2 regions of the Rhizobium sp. Nf11,1 genome follow, and region 1 is predicted to be linked to the other one. Evidence: predicted binding sites of a transcription regulator. Region 1 holds the regulator's gene; the other holds the start of a gene.
What was found. Region 1 encodes HrcA, which represses chaperone genes, less so after heat shock. Its sites were predicted from a motif close to GTTAGCACTCNCNNNNNGNGAGTGCTAAC; they were not measured.
Positions count from the first base shown of each region.

Region 1 (3,963 bases):
CGGGCGCGCCGCTGTCGGCGGCGATGCGTTCGATATTGTAAGGCGGGTATCCGTCGCTCGCCTTGGAAAGGCGCTCCAGCGTCTTTTCCATGGCGTCAAAGCCCAGAAGCAGAGGGCTGGCGAAAGGGGTAATGCGGCTCATCTCTTTTCAAGTCCTTGATGCAAGCGACCATCCCGGACCTAAAAGTGCAGCATCCGGATGCCGCTAATATGGGGGCATGATCACGGCGCTGCAAGGCGCGCGCGCCCTCCCCGATTTAAACATTTGTCACTTTTGGAATGGCGGCTTCTGCCTCCTTGCTTGACAAAGGACCTGCTGCCTCGCATCAAAACATGCCCGCGCGGAATGTGCCGATTTGTGACGGGAAATGAAGAAATGGTGCCCGGCGGGATAAGCGGCGTGGCGAGAACGGGACGATTGGAATGGCAAGCGCGAGAAAGATCATCATCGACACCGATCCCGGCCAGGACGACGCGGCCGCCATCATGCTGGCTTTCGGCAGCCCGGGTGAGCTCGAGGTTCTGGGAATCACGACGGTCGCCGGCAACGTGCCGCTGTCTCTCACCAGCCGCAACGCGCGCATCGTCTGCGAGCTCTGCGGCCGCACGGATGTGAAGGTTTTCGCTGGCGCCGACAAGCCGATCGCCCGCAAGCTGGTGACGGCAGAACATGTGCACGGCAAGACCGGCCTCGACGGCCCTGTTCTGCCCGAACCGACGATGGCGCTGCAACCCGGCCATTCCGTCGATTTCATTATCGAGACGCTGCGCCGCGAGCCGGAAGGCACGGTGACGCTCTGCACGCTCGGGCCGCTCACCAATATCGGCATGGCCTTCCAGAAGGCGCCCGACATCGTTGCTCGCATTCGCGAGCTGGTGATGATGGGCGGCGGCTTCTTCGAGGGCGGCAATATTACGCCGGCCGCCGAATTCAACATCTATGTCGATCCCGAGGCGGCCGATATCGTTTTTCGCTCGGGCGTTCCGATCGTGATGATGCCGCTCGACGTGACCCACCAGCTGCTGACCCGCAAGGACCGGGTCAAACGCATGGCTGAGATCGGCACGGCGCCTGTTAAGGCCATGGTCGAAATGCTGGAATTCTTCGAACGCTTCGATATCGAGAAATACGGCTCAGACGGCGGGCCGTTGCACGACCCGACGGTTGTCGCCTATCTGCTGAAGCCGGAACTTTTCCAGGGCCGGGACTGCAATGTCGAGATCGAGGTCCGGTCCGAACTTACGGCCGGCATGACCGTCGTCGACTGGTGGCATGTGACCGACCGCAAGCGCAACGCCAAGGTGATGCGTTACGTCGATGCGGACGGTTTCTTCGATCTCCTGATCGAGCGCTTCGCCCGCATCTGATTATTCTTTGCTTCTCCGAAGAGCGAAACGACCTCAGGCGTCCTTCTCGTCGAAGACGGAATTGGCTTCGGCCTCGACCGGTTTCGGGCCGCCCTTGGCGACGCCGACCATGGCCGGGCGCAGGACGCGCTCGCCGATGGTGAAGCCGGCCTGCACGACCTGGACGACGGTATTGTTCGGCACTTCGGAGTTCGGCACCTCGAACATTGCTTGATGGAAATTCGGATCGAATTTCTGGCCGACCGGCTCCAGCTTGCGAACGCCGTGTCGCTCCAACGCCGAGAGCATCGAGCGCTCGGTCATTTCCACACCTTCGATCAGCGTGGTGAGGCCGGCGTCGGCCGTGGCTTTGGCCTCGGGAGAGATGGCGTCCAGCGCCCGGCGCAAATTGTCCGAGACGGCGAGCATGTCGCGAGCGAAACCGGCGACGGAATAGGATTTTGCATCCTTCACCTCGCGCTCGGTGCGACGGCGCAGATTATCCATCTCGGCGGCAAGTCGCAGATAACGGTCACGCAGCTCGGCATTCTCGGCCTTCAGAAGCTCGAGCGGATCCGGCTGCTTGGCCTCCTCCTGCTCGACAGTGGCAGTCTCGACGTTGACGGCAGCGTCGGCTGCGGCATCGGCCGCAGTTGCGTCAGGTCCGTTTTTCGTCGTTTCATCGGTCATGACGGTCTCCGGTTGGTATTTTCAGATGCGCCCGATATCGAGGTTTGGCCGGAAAAAATCAAGTCTGCGTGACGAAGAAGCGAAAATTCCGCGCTTCCTCAGTGATGATGTCAAAGCGGATTGCGCGACAGGCGGGAGACGAGCTGAGCGGTGTAATCCACCATCGGCACGATGCGGGAATAATTGAGCCGCGTCGGGCCGATGACGCCGACAGCGCCGACAATCCGGTCATCATCGTCGCGATAGGGCGCGACGATGAGCGACGAGCCGGACAGCGAGAAGAGCTTGTTTTCCGAACCGATGAAGATGCGCACGCCCGAACCGCTTTCGGCCAGGTTGAGAAGCTCGATCAGGCTGTCCTTTTTTTCGAGATCGTCGAACAGCATGCGAAGCCGGTCGAGATCTTCGGCGCCGGCAAGGCCCTCGAGCAGGTTGGCGCGGCCGCGGATGATCAGCTGGGCGGGCTTTCCCTCCTCCGGGCTGCCGGCCCAGACGGCGATGCCGCGCTCGACAAGATCGCGCGAGAGCGCATCGAGTTCGTGGCGGACATCATCCTTCAAACGGCTCAATTGTTTGCGCAGCTCCGGCAGCGTCTGGCCAGACATGTGCGCGTTGAGGAAATTCGCCGCCTCCGTCAACTGCGAGGAGGTGATGCCGGCAGGCAGTTCGATGATACGGTTTTCCACCTGGTCGTGATCGCCGACGAGCACGGCGAGCGCCTTTGTCGGTTCAAGCCGGATGAACTCGACATGTTTCAGCACCGGATCGCTTTTCGAGGTGATGACGAGGCCGGCCCCGCGCGAGATGCCGGAAAGCATGCGGCTCGCCTCGTTCATCATCGATTCCACCGGATTGCCGCCGCTTTCGGCCCGCACTTGGCGGTCGATACTGGCGCGGTCCTCGGCGGAGAGATCGCCGATCTGCATGAAGGCATCGACGAAGAAGCGCAGCCCGATCTGGGTCGGCAGCCGGCCGGCGCTGACATGGGGGGAATAGATGAGACCGAGTTCCTCGAGATCGCTCATGACATTTCGCACCGACGCCGGCGAGAGTGACATCGGCAACAGGCGCGACAGATTGCGCGAGCCGAGCGGCTCGCCGCTTTCGAGATAACCTTCGACGATGCGGCGAAAAATTTCTCTGGAGCGCTCGTCCAGCGCAGCAACGGCATCCGAAACCGACGTCGACCTGATGCCCATGAACCTCTCGAACCCACGCTGATGATGCTCCCGAAAATATAGTCAAACTCGCACGCGTGGCAAAAGGGAATTTGCAAATGAGCGCCGCCAATCGTAGAAGCGGTCAGCAACTCCAGGAGATAAGAATGCGGCCTTCAGGCAGAAAAACCGACCAGATGCGCAAGGTCTCGTTCGAGCGCAATTTTTCCAAGCATGCGGAAGGCTCCTGCCTGGTGAAATTCGGCGATACGCATGTGCTTTGCACCGCAAGCCTCGAGGAAAAGACGCCGCCATGGCTGCGCAACACCGGCAAGGGCTGGGTCACGGCCGAATACGGCATGCTGCCGCGGGCGACCGGCGAGCGCATGAAACGCGAGGCCGCCGCCGGCAAGCAGGGCGGCCGCACGCAGGAAATCCAACGGCTGATCGGCCGGTCGCTGCGCGCCGTCGTCGATCTGCAGGCGCTCGGCGAAAAGCAGATCACGCTCGATTGCGACGTCATCCAGGCCGATGGCGGCACACGGACGGCCTCGATCACCGGCGGCTGGATCGCGCTTTACGATTGCCTGAAATGGATGGAAAGCCGCAACATGATCAAGGTCGACCGGGTCCTGAAGGATCATGTCGCCGCCATCTCCTGCGGCGTTTTCGCCAACCAGCCGGTGATCGACCTCGATTATCTTGAGGATTCCTCTGCCGAGACCGATGCGAACTTCGTCATGACCGGCGCCGGCGGCATCGTCGAAAT
Region 1 is NZ_JBOBHU010000005.1:215,837-219,799, reverse strand. It holds gene ACQ7C1_RS10475 (Hsp20 family protein) at 1-142, opposite strand, end outside; gene ACQ7C1_RS10470 (nucleoside hydrolase) at 424-1,368, shown strand; gene grpE (nucleotide exchange factor GrpE) at 1,402-2,037, opposite strand; gene hrcA (heat-inducible transcriptional repressor HrcA) at 2,148-3,236, opposite strand; gene rph (ribonuclease PH) at 3,362-3,963, shown strand, end outside.

Region 2 (3,963 bases), on a different contig from region 1:
TCTCCTCGGGCCGCCGCGTCAAGGCATCCACCGCGGAAATGATCGCCGGCGGGAAGCCTTCCTCCCTCAACCTGTCGAGCGTCCAGCCGCTGCCTTTTTCGGCGACGTCGTGAAGATAGGCGACCGTTCGCGCCTCGTCGCCCGACACGAGAAGCGCGACCCGCTGGCAGTGCTCGAAGAATGGCCGGCCGGTCTTGTCCACCTGCCCTTCATGCGCCTCTATGGCGATTTGCGTGGCATGGTCGAGATGCTGCATCGCGGTTACGGCCCTTCGGTCCTTCTGATTCTTCGCTGGGAAGGCTTCTCACCCGTTGTTATCTCGATATCGGGTGTCGTCGCCCCGGCAACTTGAGCAACGCCGGCTCGCGGCGGATCGAGATCACCGCTTTCCCCGGCTCCTTGAAGCAAGGCCGCATCATCTCTGTCGTCTTGATCAAGCAGGTCTTGCAGCGTCTCATGCTCGTCTTCGCCAGCCAGCTCGTCGCAGGCCTGCATCCAATGACGCAGGTCCGAACCTTCAGGGCGGCCTTCGGCTTCCCAGATTTCATAGGCGCGCCGCCGTATCTGCTCGTGTTTGTCTATGGCCATGATCTTCTCCAGTTTCGACCTGACCTTGCAGCGTTCGTCTGGCTCCGGCGCTCCCGACGGCTCTCAGCGCAGCTTCGTCTTTCAAGGCGTGTTGATGGTGGGAAGAAAATCTTCCACTTGCTTGCGCTCATCCTTTGGGAGGGTCTCCACCCGCTCTTTCCAGAAGCGTTCGGCCGCCGGGGGATCCTCCTCCCATTGGCGAACAGTGGTGATGTTGTCATCAATTTTGGACCGGCGGCGCCCGCCGAGGCTGAGATACTCCTTCGCGAGTTTCAGGCTTGGTGTCTCAGTACCGCTATCGCGATCAACCGTCGAACGAGCGTTGCTTCGAGCGGCTTCCAATGCCGCCTGGCGATCGGCCTCGGCTTGCTGCGTGTCGAAGGAGCGCGCATCGTCGGTTCCGTTGTCGGGAGACATGTTGGTTGGGGAAGTGGTCATGGATCACCTTTCGATGCTGTGATCCAATAACCTCCGCCAGCCGCGAGAGTTCCGCATGCTGGCGATTGATTCGGGCGGGCGGTCGAGCCGAACCGCGCTGCCGGCAATCAGTGAACGGCCATGCTCACCATGCGATAAGGGTGCACGGCCTCGAACTGCGAGATCATGGCCGTTGCCTGAAGCAACACGCGCTCGGCATTCTCGGGATCGTCGCGAGCGAGTTCGTCGGCATTGACGCGGATTGCTTCGGCCATGTTGTTGGAGAGTACGGCAAAGTGCGTATTGCCTTCGACAAGCGCCTCGCGCGCCGTATCCTCCAGCGTGCGAGCGATATCGACGAAGATCTCCTCGCGTTCCTCGATAGTGAGGTCTTTGATTATATTGGTCTTCTCTTCCATGTCACTCACTCCTAAAGACGTGGGACGGTGATCGAGCTCTTCGAGCCTCGATCGCCTGAGAGCTAGGAACGCCGACATCCGGATTCAAGCCATGTACAGTTTGAACTCGCCTTCGAGCCGAGGGGACGAGATCGTCATTATGCCGAACGCAGGAGTGGGCCTTCTGTTCCCGGGGAGAGCTGCTAGCAGTCGCCGGTAGAGAGTGCTAATTTTTCTCCTGCTCCTCTTGAAATCGAAAAACGCTCGAACCAGATCATTCGCGCAAGGCGCGACTTTGCACCCGAACCTCGTCAATCCGGTTCGGCCAGAGCCGACAACGTCGTCATTGTTTGTCTATGGAGGAAGACATGTCGTTCCGACCGCTTCATGACCGCATTCTCGTCCGCCGCGTCGATTCCGAAGAAAAAACCAAGGGCGGCATCATCATTCCCGACACCGCCAAGGAAAAGCCGCAGGAAGGCGAGGTCATCGCCGTCGGCCCCGGTGCGCGCAACGATGCCGGCCAAATCCAGGCGCTCGACGTCAAGGTCGGCGATCGCATCCTGTTCGGCAAATGGTCCGGCACGGAGATCAAGATCAACGGCGAGGACCTGCTGATCATGAAGGAAAGCGACGTGATGGGTATCATCGAAGCTCAGAGCGAGCGGAAAGAGGCCGCCTGAGTCCGTCAAGTCGAAAATCAATGCTAAAGCCCAGTGCGATCTCTGAGATTCGCTCCTCGCGCTTTAGATCTTAATTTCTACGCATGTCGTCCTCGCAAAACCGCTGTACACTTGGCGACATGCGCAAGCTGCCGATGAAGGAGTGAGGACATGGCTGCTAAAGAAGTCAAATTCAGCGTCGAAGCCCGCGAAAAAATGTTGCGCGGTGTCGACATCCTGGCCAACGCCGTAAAGGTGACGCTGGGTCCGAAAGGCCGCAACGTCGTGATCGACAAGTCCTTCGGTGCGCCGCGCATCACCAAGGACGGCGTCTCGGTCGCCAAGGAAGTCGAGCTCGAAGACAAGTTCGAGAACATGGGCGCGCAGATGGTCCGCGAAGTCGCTTCGAAGACCAGCGACATCGCCGGCGACGGCACCACGACTGCGACGGTGCTCGCCCAGGCGATCGTCAAGGAGGGCGCCAAGGCCGTGACGTCGGGCATGAACCCGATGGACCTGAAGCGCGGCATCGATCTCGCCGTCAGCGCGATCGTCGAAGAACTGAAGGCCAACGCCCGCAAGATATCCAACAATGCCGAAATTGCCCAGGTCGGCACGATCTCCGCCAATGGTGATGCCGAAATCGGCCGCTTCCTGGCGGAGGCCGTGCAAAAGGTCGGCAATGACGGCGTCATCACCGTTGAAGAAGCCAAGACCGCCGAGACCGAACTCGAAGTCGTCGAAGGCATGCAGTTCGACCGGGGTTATCTCAGCCCCTACTTCGTCACCAATGCCGACAAGATGCGGGTCGAGTTCGAGGACCCCTATATTCTCATTCATGAGAAGAAGCTGTCGAACCTGCAGTCGATGCTGCCGATCCTCGAAGCTGTCGTTCAGTCGGGCAAGCCGCTCCTCATCATCGCTGAAGACGTCGAAGGCGAAGCCCTTGCGACCCTCGTCGTCAACAAGCTGCGCGGCGGCCTGAAGATCGCTGCCGTCAAGGCGCCCGGCTTCGGCGACCGCCGCAAGGCCATGCTGGAGGACATCGCCATCCTGACCGCGGGCACCGTCATCTCCGAAGATCTCGGCATCAAGCTTGAGAATGTGACGCTCAACATGCTCGGCCGGGCAAAAAAGATCACGGTCGAGAAGGAAAACACCACCATCATCGACGGCGTCGGTTCGAAGGAGGAAATTTCAGGCCGCATTGCCCAGCTGAAGGCCCAGATCGAAGAAACCACCTCCGACTATGACCGCGAGAAACTGCAGGAACGCCTCGCCAAGCTCGCCGGCGGTGTTGCCGTCATCCGCGTCGGCGGCTCGACAGAGGTCGAGGTGAAGGAGAAGAAGGATCGCGTCGACGATGCGCTGCATGCCACCCGCGCAGCGGTCGAGGAGGGCATCCTGCCAGGCGGCGGCGTGGCACTGCTGCGCGCGGTCAAGGCGCTCGGCAATATCAAGACGGCCAATGACGACCAGCGCGTGGGTGTCGACATCGTCCGCCGTGCGCTCGAGGCCCCGGCTCGACAGATTGCCGAAAACGCCGGCGCCGAAGGCTCTATCATCGTCGGCAAGCTGCGCGAGAAGAGCGACTTCTCCTATGGCTGGAATGCTCAGACCGGCGAATTCGGCGATCTCTACGCGCAGGGCGTCATCGATCCGGCAAAGGTCGTTCGCACCGCACTGCAGGATGCATCCTCCATCGCCGGCCTGCTGGTGACGACGGAAGCGATGATCGCCGAGAAGCCGAAGAAGGATGCTCCTCCGGCAATGCCGCCCGGCGCCGGTATGGACTTTTAAGTCAGGGTCTCAGGCTCGCCCGGACACGCCGGGCGGGTCTTTTCCGAGAGAATGAAGATGGTTCAAACGATCCTAAGCCGATCGCAGGTGCCGTTGGA
Region 2 is NZ_JBOBHU010000002.1:137,457-141,419, reverse strand. It holds gene ACQ7C1_RS03565 (HD domain-containing protein) at 1-256, opposite strand, end outside; gene ACQ7C1_RS03560 (DUF2934 domain-containing protein) at 262-588, opposite strand; gene ACQ7C1_RS03555 (hypothetical protein) at 670-1,026, opposite strand; gene ACQ7C1_RS03550 (hypothetical protein) at 1,134-1,424, opposite strand; gene groES (co-chaperone GroES) at 1,772-2,086, shown strand; gene groL (chaperonin GroEL) at 2,237-3,865, shown strand; gene ACQ7C1_RS03535 (hypothetical protein) at 3,923-3,963, shown strand, end outside.
Region 2: the regulator HrcA is predicted to act here: its motif matches at 1,606-1,634, upstream of groES (co-chaperone GroES).